One region of the Rhizobium sp. CC1099 genome, then DNA from elsewhere that is predicted to be linked to it. Evidence: predicted binding sites of a transcription regulator. Region 1 holds the regulator's gene; each other region holds the start of a gene.
The links. Region 1 encodes HrcA, which represses chaperone genes, less so after heat shock. Its sites were predicted from a motif close to GTTAGCACTCNCNNNNNGNGAGTGCTAAC; they were not measured.

Region 2: groES (co-chaperone GroES) is a predicted target of HrcA. The motif match lies at 1,901-1,929, and genes of this name have one in related genera.
Region 3: QA644_RS24110 (co-chaperone GroES) is a predicted target of HrcA. The motif match lies at 2,215-2,243, and genes of this name have one in related genera.

The regions. Positions count from the first base shown of each region.
Region 1 covers NZ_CP121641.1:9,855-14,118, reverse strand. The annotation lists gene QA644_RS00070 (nucleoside hydrolase) at 1-214, shown strand, start outside; gene grpE (nucleotide exchange factor GrpE) at 252-884, opposite strand; gene hrcA (heat-inducible transcriptional repressor HrcA) at 985-2,073, opposite strand; gene rph (ribonuclease PH) at 2,258-2,977, shown strand; gene QA644_RS00050 (VOC family protein) at 2,974-3,390, shown strand; gene rdgB (RdgB/HAM1 family non-canonical purine NTP pyrophosphatase) at 3,399-4,043, shown strand; gene hemW (radical SAM family heme chaperone HemW) at 4,053-4,264, shown strand, end outside.
Region 2 covers NZ_CP121642.1:1,378,251-1,382,514, reverse strand. The annotation lists gene groL (chaperonin GroEL) at 1-1,401, opposite strand, end outside; gene groES (co-chaperone GroES) at 1,443-1,757, opposite strand; gene QA644_RS27755 (Hsp20/alpha crystallin family protein) at 2,093-2,599, shown strand; gene QA644_RS27750 (hypothetical protein) at 2,896-3,081, shown strand; partial or broken gene QA644_RS27745 (isoprenylcysteine carboxylmethyltransferase family protein) at 3,111-3,209, shown strand; gene QA644_RS27740 (hydroxyacid dehydrogenase) at 3,286-4,264, shown strand, end outside.
Region 3 covers NZ_CP121642.1:616,130-620,393, reverse strand. The annotation lists gene QA644_RS24125 (aldo/keto reductase) at 1-131, shown strand, start outside; gene QA644_RS24120 (aldo/keto reductase) at 162-1,319, shown strand; gene QA644_RS24115 (flavodoxin) at 1,422-2,006, shown strand; gene QA644_RS24110 (co-chaperone GroES) at 2,298-2,615, shown strand; gene groL (chaperonin GroEL) at 2,665-4,264, shown strand, end outside.

The DNA.
Region 1 (4,264 bases):
CGATCCGGCGGTCGTCGCCTACCTACTGAAGCCTGAGCTCTTCAAGGGCCGTGACTGCAATGTCGAGATCGAGGTGAAGTCGGAGCTGACCGTGGGCATGACGGTGGTCGACTGGTGGCATGTGACCGAGCGCAAGCGCAATGCCAAGGTGATGCGCTATGTGGATGCGGACGGCTTCTTCGATCTGCTGATCGAGCGCTTCGCCCGCATCTGATTTTCGGACTGATTATGAAAGGCGCCTGAGAAGAAGATCAGGCGTCCTTTTCGGTGAAGGCCGTGTTGAGGTCTGCATCCGCTGCCTTCGGGCCGCCTTTGGCCACGCCGACCATTGCGGGACGAAGAACACGCTCGCCGATCGTGAAGCCTGCCTGAACGACCTGGACGACCGTGTTATTCGCCACTTCGGCATTCGGAACCTCGAACATCGCCTGGTGGAAGTTCGGATCGAACTTCTGGCCGATCGGATCCAACTTGCGGACGCCGTGGCGCTCCAGCGCTGAGAGCATGGAGCGCTCCGTCATCTCGACACCTTCGATCAAAGTGTTGAGGCCTGTCTCGCCCGCTTCCTTCGCCTCTGCCGGGATGGCATCGAGCGCGCGGCGCAGATTGTCCGAAACGGCAAGCATATCGCGCGCAAAGCCCGCGACCGAGTAGGACTTTGCATCCTTCACGTCGCGCTCCGTGCGGCGGCGCAGATTGTCCATTTCGGCGGCAAGACGCAGATAGCGGTCGCGCAGCTCGGCATTTTCAGCTTTGAGCACTTCAAGCGGATCCGGCTGGCGCGGCGCTTCCACCGTGGTTTCGTTCTCGACGTTTGCGGCAACGTCGTCTGCGGCTTCAGCCGCGGCAGCGTCAGATCCGTTTTTCGTCGTTTCGTCAGTCATGACGGTCTCCGGTCGTGGGTTCTCTTGGGATGCGCCCGATATCGAGCTTTGACCGCAAAAAATCAAGTCTGCGTGACAAAGAAGAAAAAATTCCGGTTTTTTACAGCGTGCCGCGCGCAAGCCGGGAAATCAGCTGGGCGGTGTAATCCACCATCGGCACGATGCGTGAATAATTGAGCCGTGTCGGCCCGATGACGCCGACGGCGCCGACAATGCGGTCGTCATCGTCGCGATAGGGCGCAACAATCAGCGATGAGCCGGAAAGCGAAAAGAGCTTGTTCTCAGAACCGATGAAGATGCGCACGCCCGGACCGGTTTCGGCAAGGTTCAGCAGCTCGATCAGGCTGTCCTTCTTTTCGAGATCGTCGAAGAGCATGCGGAGACGATCGAGGTCCTCCGCGCCTGCCAGGCCCTCGAGCAGATTGGATCGGCCTCGAATAATAAGTTGCGGCGGTTTGCCTTCGTCCGCATCGCCAGACCACACCGCGATACCGCGCTCGACGAGATCCCGGGACAACGCGTCGAGCTCGTGGCGGACGTTCTCCTTTAAGCGGCTGAGCTGCTTGCGCAATTCCGGCAATGTCTGGCCGGACATATGGGCATTGAGGAAATTCGCGGCCTCCGTCAGCTGCGACGACGTAACGCCTGCCGGCAATTCGATAATGCGGTTTTCGACCTGATCGTGATCGCCGACGAGCACTGCCAACGCCTTGGTGGGCTCCAGGCGGATGAATTCGACGTGTTTGAGAACCGGATCGCTCTTTGAGGTGATGACGAGCCCTGCACCGCGCGAAATGCCGGACAGCATCCGGCTTGCCTCGTTCATCATCGATTCAACCGGATTGTCGCGGCTTTCGGGGCGAACCTGGCGGTCGATATTCGCACGGTCCTCGGCGGAAAGGTCGCCGACCTGCATGAAGGCATCGACGAAGAAGCGAAGGCCGCCCTGCGTCGGCAGGCGTCCGGCGCTGACATGCGGCGAGTAGATCAGGCCCAACTCCTCCAGGTCGCTCATCACGTTGCGCACCGACGCGGGCGATAGCGACATGGGCAGAATGCGGGAGAGATTGCGCGAGCCGAGCGGCTCGCCACTTTCCAGATAGCCTTCAACGATCCGGCGGAAGATTTCCTTGGAGCGTTCATCCAGCGCAGCAACGGCATCCGAAACCGACGTCGACCTGAACCCCATGAACTTCCTTAGACCTGCGCTGCTGATGACGATCCTTAAAATATAGCCGTTCTCGCCCTCGTAGCAAAAGGGAATTTGCAAATGGCTGCGGCCAATCGTAGAAGCGGTCGACACCATTCAAGCATGCATGATGTTTTGCGAGAACCGCCTTACGGTTTTCGGCATCGTGCTTCAGGAGATCACAATGCGGCCTTCAGGCAGAAAAACCGACCAGATGCGCAAAGTCACTTTCGAGCGCAATTTTTCAAAGCATGCGGAAGGTTCCTGCCTCGTCAAATTCGGCGATACGCATGTGCTCTGTACCGCAAGCCTGGAAGACAAGACGCCACCGTGGCTGCGCAACACTGGAAAGGGCTGGGTCACGGCCGAATATGGCATGCTGCCGCGGGCAACCGGCGAGCGCATGAAACGCGAGGCCGCGGCGGGCAAGCAGGGCGGGCGCACACAGGAAATCCAGCGCCTGATCGGCCGCTCTCTTCGTGCCGTCGTCGATCTCAAGGAACTCGGCGAGCGCCAGATCACGCTCGACTGCGACGTCATTCAGGCTGACGGCGGTACGCGCACGGCCTCCATTACGGGCGCCTGGATTGCGCTCTACGACTGCCTGAAGTGGATGGAAACCCGCAACATGATCAAGGTCGAGCGCGTGCTCAAGGATCATGTCGCGGCGATTTCCTGCGGCATCTTCGCCAGCCAGCCGGTGATCGACCTCGATTATCTCGAAGATTCCTCGGCCGAAACCGATGCGAATTTCGTCATGACGGGCGCGGGCGGCATCGTTGAAATTCAGGGGACCGCCGAAGGCACGCCGTTCACGGACGGGGAATTTGCGGCGCTGATGACAATGGCGAAAACCGGCATCGTGGAGCTCGTCGACATGCAGAAACAGGCCATCGCCGGATGACTGCCCTGCTGGAAGGCATGCTGGAGACGGCGCTTTATGCCAAGGATCTCGACAAGGCCGAGGCTTTTTACGAAGGCGTGCTCGGCCTTGCCAAGATCACGCGCGCCGCAAACCGGCATGTATTCTTCCGCTGCGGGCAAGGCGTGCTGTTGATCTTCAACCCCGATGAAACGGTGAAACCGCCAGCGGCCGATGCCCTGCAGGTGCCGCCCCACGGCACGAAAGGTCAGGGCCACGCATGTTTCCGCGTGTCTGGTAAAAACATCGATGCCATGGCGGTGAAGCTCAAAGCCGCGGGCATCGAAATCGAATCCGAAGTCCACTGGCCGAACGGCGGCCGCTCGATCTATTTCCGCGATCCCGCGGGAAACAGCCTCGAATGCGCCGAAGCCAGAATCTGGGGCATTGAATAGGACCGACCATGCGCACGCTTGAAACGAAGACGATCGTCGTCGCCAGCCACAACGCCGGCAAGATCCGCGAGATCCAGGAACTGATCGGACCGCTCGGCTTTACCGCCAAATCGGCAGCGGACCTCAACTTCATCGAGCCTGACGAAACCGGCACAACCTTCGAGGAAAACGCGACGATCAAGGCTCTCGCCTCTGCCAAAGCAGCAGGGATGCCGGCGCTTTCCGACGATTCTGGACTGGTGATCGATGTGCTTGGTGGCGATCCGGGCGTCCATACGGCCAACTGGGCCGAGACCGCAGACGGCACGCGCGATTTTGCGATGGGGATGGAAAAGGTACAACAGGCGCTGGAGAAAGCCGGAGCCACCAAGCCGGAACAACGGCGCGCGCGCTTCGTCAGCGTGCTCTGCCTCGCCTGGCCAGACGGGCATACGGAGCTTTTCCGCGGCGAGGTGGAAGGTACCGTCGTCTGGCCGCCGCGCGGCACCCAGGGTTTCGGTTACGATCCGGTCTTCCAACCGGAAGGTTACGACATCACCTTCGGCGAGATGAGTGCCGAGGAAAAGCACGGCTGGAACATTGGCAAGCCGCAGGCCCTGTCGCATCGGGCGCGCGCATTCAAACGCTTTGTCGAAACCTGCCTGGAAGCGTAAGGTCGGTTCGTGGAGATTCTCGATACACCAAGCTTGACGCGCGATGCGATGCTTCTGCCCGATACCGGCGAGCCCGGTTTCGGCGTCTATGTGCATTGGCCCTTCTGCGCGGCGAAGTGCCCCTATTGCGACTTCAACAGCCATGTCCGTCATCAGCCGGTCGACCAGGAGCGGTTCGCTGCTGCGTTCGTGAAGGAGATGGCTGCCGTTCGCCGGATGAG
Region 2 (4,264 bases), on a different replicon from region 1:
GCCGACAACGATCGAACCTTCCGCCCCGGCATTCTCGGCGATCTGGCGCGCCGGGGATTCGATTGCGCGCCGGACGATCTCGACGCCGACACGCTGGTCAGAATTGCCCGTGGTGAGGTTGTCGAGCGCCTTGACGGCGCGCAGCAGCGCCACACCGCCGCCTGGCAGGATGCCTTCCTCGACTGCCGCACGGGTCGCATGCAGTGCATCGTCGACGCGGTCCTTCTTTTCCTTCACTTCGACTTCCGTCGAGCCGCCGACGCGGATGACGGCGACACCGCCTGCGAGCTTGGCAAGACGTTCCTGCAGCTTCTCGCGATCGTAGTCGGAGGTGGTTTCTTCGATCTGCGCCCTGATCTGGACAACGCGGCCTTCGATGTCGGACTTGGCGCCGGCGCCGTCGATGATCGTGGTGTTTTCCTTCTCGACAACGATTTTCTTCGCACGGCCGAGCATGTCGAGGGTAACGGACTCGAGCTTGATGCCGAGGTCTTCGGAGATGACCGTACCACCGGTGAGGATCGCGATGTCCTCGAGCATGGCCTTGCGGCGGTCGCCGAAGCCCGGAGCTTTGACGGCAGCAATCTTCAGCCCGCCGCGCAGCTTGTTGACGACGAGCGTGGCAAGTGCTTCGCCTTCGACGTCTTCAGCGATGATGAGCAGCGGCTTGCCCGATTGCACGACGGCTTCGAGAACCGGAAGCATCGACTGCAGGTTCGAGAGCTTCTTCTCGTGGATGAGAACATAGGGATCCTCAAGCTCGACCCGCATCTTGTCCTGATTGGTAACGAAGTACGGCGACAGGTAGCCGCGGTCAAACTGCATGCCTTCGACGACTTCGAGTTCGGTTTCGGCGGTCTTGGCTTCTTCGACGGTGATGACGCCTTCATTGCCGACCTTCTGCATGGCTTCAGCAAGGAAACTGCCGATTTCGACATCCCCGTTGGCGGAGATCGAGCCGACCTGGGCGATTTCGGCATTATTGGAGATCTTGCGAGCGTTGTTCGTCAGTTCCTTGACAACGGCATCGACAGCAAGATCGATACCGCGCTTCAGGTCCATCGGGTTCATGCCGGCAGCAACGGCCTTGGCGCCTTCGCGAACGATCGCCTGGGCAAGAACGGTTGCCGTCGTCGTGCCGTCGCCGGCAACGTCGCTGGTCTTCGACGCGACTTCGCGCAGCATCTGCGCGCCCATGTTTTCGAACTTGTCCTCAAGTTCGATTTCCTTGGCGACCGAAACACCGTCCTTGGTGATGCGCGGCGCGCCGAAGGACTTGTCGATCACGACGTTACGGCCCTTCGGGCCGAGCGTCACCTTCACCGCGTTGGCAAGCACGTCGACCCCGCGCAGCATGCGGTCACGCGCGTCGCTGTGGAATTTGACTTCTTTAGCAGCCATGTCTTCACTCCTCCATTGGGTAGCGTTAGCTGAAAGGCGCCTCAAGCGGCCTTCTTGCCGGCCGCCGGAACCTCGATGATGCCCATTACGTCGCTTTCCTTCATGATCAGCAGGTCTTCGCCGTCAATCTTGATCTCGGTGCCGGACCATTTACCGAACAGGATACGGTCGCCCGCCTTGACGTCGAGCGGCTGGATCTGGCCGGCGTCATTGCGCGCGCCGGGGCCGACGGCGATGACTTCGCCTTCCTGCGGCTTTTCCTTGGCGGTGTCGGGAATGATAATACCGCCTTTGGTCCTTTCTTCGGACTCAACCCGGCGGACGAGAATGCGATCATGAAGCGGTCGGAACGTCATGTCTTCCTCCATGGACGATGATGATCACTTATCACGCTCCCGGACCAGGCGACCAATCCGGGCGGCTACCGAGCCTTGCTGACCGCTCGGCGGAAAAAATCTGCTACCGATTTTTTCGAATTTCAAGAGGGCGACGGCAAAAAATTAGCACTCGTGTCAGGAGAGTGCTAACGCGCGGAACGGAAGCTTCCCCATCAGCGTTTAATCTGTGATGCGGCGCAGGCAGTTCTGCGCAGTGTCAAGTGTATTCCGAAGAGTGACTTGTCGCCTGATACCCGCCAGGGCAAAGGCGAGTGCGCCGGATGATCTGGCGCGTTGAAAACATGGAGGCTTAGATGAGCGTTCGTGATCTTATTCCCTGGGGCCGCAGCAACAGTCCGGTCCCGACAGGCTATGCAGGCAGAGACCAGCACCCGTTCCTTGCGCTTCATCGCGAGATGAACAGGTTGTTCGATGATGTCTTCCGCGGCGTCGAGGGCCATTTTCCGACTGTCGGGTCCGGTTTCATGTTCGAAACGGCCTGGCCGAAGATCGAAGTCGCGGAGACGGACAAGGACATCCGTATCGTCGCCGAAATCCCAGGAATGGACGAGAAGGATATCGAACTTCTGATCGACAATGGCATCCTGACGATCCGCGGTGAAAAGCGGGCCGACAGCGAGGACAAGGACCGGCAATTCTCCGAGCGGTTCTACGGCCGCTTCGAGCGCCGCCTGTCGCTCAATAACGAGGTGCAGGAAGACAAGGTCGACGCTTCGTTCAAAAACGGCGTTTTGACGATCACCCTGCCACGCTCGGAAACGGCGCAATCGACCGCCAAGCGCATTACGATCAACAGCTAGGCCGCCGAACACCGTTGCCAAACCGCATCCGTGGGCCGAGAAACAGGGCGGGACCGCTGGCAGCGACCCCGTTCTCGTCGCCTCGGCCTTTGGCGACAATGGATGCTATATTCGGCTTTGAGCGAGCGCCAGGAGGATATCGTCAGTTGCATCGGCGCCCGCGGTGAATGCTTAAGCCTCACTTCAGCCGTAGTCTGTGGAAAAGCGACGCTGGGAATCGCCGTGCACCGGGGCGTCGCAGGTTGACTTTGCCGATGAATGAGAACATATAGGGAACAAATGTAACGGAGATGCTCATGACGCACGCAGAACTCGTTATACAGAATGCCTTGGCTTTTGTTGCTGCATCCCGCTCGGCGCGCGAGCGCGATCTGGAACGCCGTGAAAAGCTGCTCGAGCGGATCCAGTTGATGAGACCGCCGAACCCCTATCTCGTAAAGACCCGCGGCGGCGAGCAGCTCAAACTTGACCTCGATCACTGAGAGGCGTCTGCCGCTACAGGCCTGGTCCCAGGCTGCTCGACGAAGAAAAGTACCTGGTCAAGGAATTATCCGGCTATGATCGCTATCGCCGGAAGGTGAAGCACCGGCTTGTGCCAGGCATCTGGTAGCTTCGCGAACGAATGCGGGGTTTGCTCTAGGGTGCGTTAAAGCAGGCAGCCCCTGAAGGGCTGCGGAGGAGAAGAGATGGCATATGACGAGCGGCCACTGGCGATCAGTGCACCGGAACCGCGCACGCTCGATCTGATCTTTACCGACGAGGCGCGAAAACTGTTGCACGCCAAATATCAGATCATCGAGGCCGATCCGGAGAATGTCGCCGGGCTCGGCGATGACGTTCTCGGCAAGGCGCGTTACATCATCGGCCAGCCGCCGTTGTCGGTCGGGACCTTGGCGCGCATGCCCGAACTACGCTGCGTGCTGAACGTCGAAAGCAATCTCATCAACAACATGCCTTATGAAATCCTCTTCCAGCGCGGCATTCACGTCGTCACAACGGGACAGGTCTTTGCCGAACCCGTGGCGGAAATCGGTCTGGGTTTTGCACTTTCGCTCGCGCGCGGCATCGTCGACCAGGACTTGGCTTTTCGTAAAGGCAGAGAGCTTTGGGGCGGAGAGGGCAATGCAAGTTCCCGGCTGATTTCAGGCTCCGAGATCGGCATCATCGGCTTCGGCGATCTCGGCAAGGCGCTCCGGCGGGTGCTTTGCGGTTTCCGGGCGACGATCCGGGTCTTCGATCCCTGGCTGCCGCGCTCCATCCTGGAGGAGCACGGCGTCGAAGCGGCGAGCCTAAGAGAGGTGCTAACCGAGAGCGATTTCGTTTTTGTCGTTGCGGCTGTGACCAGTGAGAACAAGCAATTCCTTAACGCTGAGGCGTTTGCCAGCATGCGGCCCGGCTCGGCGTTCATCCTGCTCAGTCGGGCCGATGTCGTCAATTTCGATGCGCTGATGGCGGCCGTCGCATCGGGCCATATCGTTGCGGCAAGCGACGTGTATCCCGAAGAGCCGTTGCCGCTTGACCATCCGGTGCGCAGTTTGAAGGGGTTCATCCGCTCCGCCCATCGTGCCGGTGCACTCGACGGTGCCTTCAAGAAGATGGGCGACATGGTGTTGGAGGACATGGACCTGATGGACCGCGGTTTGCCGCCCATGCGGTGTAAGCGGG
Region 3 (4,264 bases), on a different replicon from region 1:
TCGACGTTTTTGACTTCGTTCTGTCCGTGGACGAGATGGCGGCAATAGATGCCCTGGACACAGGCGTCCGCAGCGGCCCGAACCCGGATGACGTCGATACCAAGACGTATCCCCTTCGGATCGAAGACTGATGCCGTCCCGCGATGAAAGGACCATCTGACATGACAAACGAGCAAAACATGAATATGGGACGACGTGGCTTTCTGGGGACAGCGGGAAGCCTCGCAGCAGCATCGTTCCTACCCGGAAATGCTGCATCTGCGTCCGCTCAGACCAGTGCCTTGACCAGCCCAGCCGAGTCCACGCAGAGCGGGCGGCGAAAGCTCGGGGCACTGGAAGTTGCCAGCGTCGGCATCGGCGTCCAGAACATGAGCCGGACCTACCAGACCACGATCCCTAGCCGGCCGGAGATGATCAAGATCATCCGGACGGCCTTCGAACGCGGTGTCACCTTCTATGACGCGGCCGAGGCATACGGACCTCATGAGGTGGAGCGGATTCTCGGTGAAGGCGTCGAGCCATTCCGGGACAAAGTCGTGATCGCATCCAAGTTCGGGTGGAACATCGATCTTGAAACGGGCGAGCGTCGCCCGGGTCTCAATAGCCGCCCTGACCATATCAAGCTGGCCGTCGACGGCATGCTCAAGCGCCTGCGGACCGACCGGATCGACCTCCTTTATCAGCACCGTGTGGACCCCGCGGTCCCCATCGAGGACGTCGCCGGCGCAGTTAAGGTCCTCATGGACGAAGGCAAGGTGCTGCATTGGGGCCTCTCCGAAATGGGACCGAACACGTTGCGTCGCGCCCATGCCGCGCTTCCGGTCACCGCCGTACAGAACGAATATTCGATGCTGTGGCGCGGGCCTGAGAAGGTGGTACTCCCCCTTTGCGAGGAGCTGGGCATCGGGTTTGTGCCGTGGAGCCCTCTTGGGGTTGGTTTTTTAACTGGCGCGATTGACGCAAGGACGCGCTTTGCAGAGGGCGACATTCGCCGAGTGGAATCCCGCTTCTCACCTGAGAACCTGCCGCACAATCTCTCGCTCGTTGACCTTTTGAAGACGTGGGCCGAACGGAAGCAGGCGACCCCTGCCCAGATCGCTCTGGCCTGGCTGATGGCGCAGAAGCCCTGGATTGTTCCGATTCCCGGTAGCACGCAGATGCCGCACATGCTCGAGAATATCAGCGCAGCATCGGTTCGTTTCACTTTGGCCGAACTCACCGAGCTCAATGCTGCTGCGTCAACGATTGAAAGTCGGGGAGCGCGTCTTCCAGACCAGGTCCTGGTCTTTTCGGGTGTCGAAGCGCCTCCAAAAACGTGACCGGCAGGCTCGACATAATTGCCCGCCTAGCCTTAGCGGCCCGCCGCAAAGTGAGCGACGGGCACTCTGAGTGTACACCCTTACGCGAAGGCTGAAGTCAATATGATCAAAGACATATCCCGACGCGCGTTGCTGGCCGCTCCCGCTCTGTTGTCTTTGGGTGCTGGGACGTGCGCGAGCGCGCAGCTGACGAGTACGCCACAGCGCGCGCCCTCAAACATCCTTGTCGCCTATTTCTCCCGCACGGGAAACACTCGTGTCCTCGCCGGAACCCTGCAGCGGACGCTTCTTGCAGACCTCTTCGAAATCCTTCCGTCGCGGCCCTATCCGGACGACTACGAGCAGACAGTAGAGCAAGCACGGCAGGAGCGGGATAGCGGCTTTGAGCCACCTCTGAAGATGACGGTTCCTGGCATGGCCACCTATGAGACAGTATTCCTCGGTTTTCCGATCTGGGGGGAGACCGTCCCACCGGTGATCCGCTCATTTCTGAGCATGCATGATCTCTTGGGCAAGACGGTCCGGCCCTTCGTCACCCATGGAGGTTATGGTCTTGGCAATAGTATGACCGTCCTTGCAGCCCATGCACGGGGCGCTCAGATCGAGCCTCCCTTCTCAATGGAGGCGGACCAGGAACGCCGAACTCTCAACGAGGTCAGGACATGGCTCAGCGAAATCGAGCTGTGATGATGTCCCACTGAAACGCGAAGTATCCTTGTCCGGCAAAGAAGCAGTGTATGGCTCAACGTCGCTGATAGACTTTCGAGAAGTTCTTTGTCGTGATCCTTCCTGAAATACTTCATGAAAATCGAACAAAAAATCCGCGGATTATCCTAGAGCTTGTTGTATTTTCTAACGGATAATGATTTGGATTATCCGCTTGCAGATAATATTTCTTGGCACTCCTACCAATCGAGTGCCAGAGATGTTATGTAATAGATGCGGCCGCCCTATGCGCCGACCGCAGAAAGATCCCTCATGACATTCCGTCCTCTCCACGACCGCGTCGTCATACGGCGCGCGAAAGGTGACCTAAAATCGAGGGGCGGGATCATCATTCCCGACACCGCCAAGGAAAAGCCGCAGGAAGGCGAAGTGATCGCCGTTGGGCCGGGCTTGCGCGACGAAAATGGGCGACTGATGCCGCTCGAAGTGGAGACCGGCGACGTGATCCTGTTCGGAAAGTGGGCGGAAACCGAGATCGGGATCGATGGCGAAGATCTCCTGATCGTGAAGGAGTGCGACATCATGGGCATCGTCGAAAAGACCGAGGCGACCGCCGACACGGCCGCCTGATCCGCCGAATTCCGACCCCGACTCTCAAGACCGAACTGGACCACAGACAATGTCTGCCAAGGAAATCATCTTCTCCACCGACGCACGCGATCGTCTGCTTCGCGGCGTCGAGGTGCTCAACAATGCCGTCAAGGTAACGTTAGGCCCCAAAGGCCGCAACGTCGTCATCGACAAGTCCTATGGCGCGCCACGCATTACCAAGGACGGCGTCGCGGTCGCCAAGGAAATCGAACTTGCGGACAAGTTCGAGAACATGGGCGCGCAGATGGTGCGCGAAGTGGCATCCAAGACCAACGATCTTGCGGGCGACGGCACCACAACCGCGACGGTGCTCGCAGCCTCCATCTTTCGCGAAGGCGCCAAACTTGTTGCGGCCGGGATGAACCCCATGGATTTGAGGCGCGGCATCGATCTTGGCGTTGCGGCCGTACTCACGGAAATCAAAGCGCGCGCCACGAAGGTTAGCTCATCGAGCGAAATCGCCCAGGTCGGCACAATCGCCGCCAATGGCGATGCGACGGTAGGCAAAATGATCGCTGATGCGATGGAAAAGGTTGGCAACGAAGGTGTCATCACAGTCGAGGAGGCCAGGACGGCCGATACTGAACTCAGTGTCGTCGAGGGCATGCAATTCGACCGGGGCTATCTCTCGCCTTACTTTGTAACCAATGCCGAAAAAATGCGCGTGGAGCTGGAGGACCCATATGTCCTTATCTATGAGAAGAAGCTCGGCAATCTGCAGGCAATGCTGCCCATCCTCGAAGCCGTGGTGCAGAGCGGCAAGCCGCTGCTTATTATTTCCGAGGATGTCGAAGGCGAAGCTCTGGCCACATTGGTCGTCAATAAATTGCGGGGCGGATTGAAGGTCGCTGCCGTCAAGGCCCCGGGCTTCGGCGATCGCCGCAAGGCCATCCTGGAGGACATCGCCATTCTGACGGCCGGCCAGATGATCTCCGAGGATCTCGGCATCAAGCTGGAAAATGTCACGCTGGATATGCTCGGGCGCACCAAGCGGGCACTGATCGAAAAGGATACCACCACGATCATAGACGGCGCAGGTGAAAAATCTGAGATCGCTCGACGCATCAGCCAGATTAAGGCGCAGATCGAGGAAACCACCTCCGACTACGACAAGGAAAAGCTGCAAGAACGCCTTGCAAAACTCGCCGGCGGCGTTGCGGTGATCCGCGTCGGTGGCTCGACCGAAATTGAAGTCAAGGAGAAGAAGGACCGCATCGACGATGCCCTGAACGCAACTCGTGCGGCGGTCGAGGAGGGAATCGTTCCGGGCGGAGGCGTCGCCCTATTGCGCGCCAAGTCGGTACTGGCGGGGCTAACTGCAGAAAACGCCGACGTGACGGCGGGGATTTCGGTCGTGCTGAGGGCGCTGGAAGCCCCGATCCGGCAGATCGCCGACAATGCCGGTGTCGAGGGCTCTATCGTTGTTGGGAAACTCGCCGAAAGCACGGATCACAACCAGGGGTTCGACGCACAGACGGAGACCTATGTCGATATGATCAAGGCTGGCATTGTCGATCCTGCCAAGGTGGTGCGGACCGCTTTGCAAGACGCCGGCTCGATCGCAGCACTTCTGATCACCGCCGAAGCGGTGATTGCCGATATTCCCGAAAGAGAATCTGCGCTGCCGG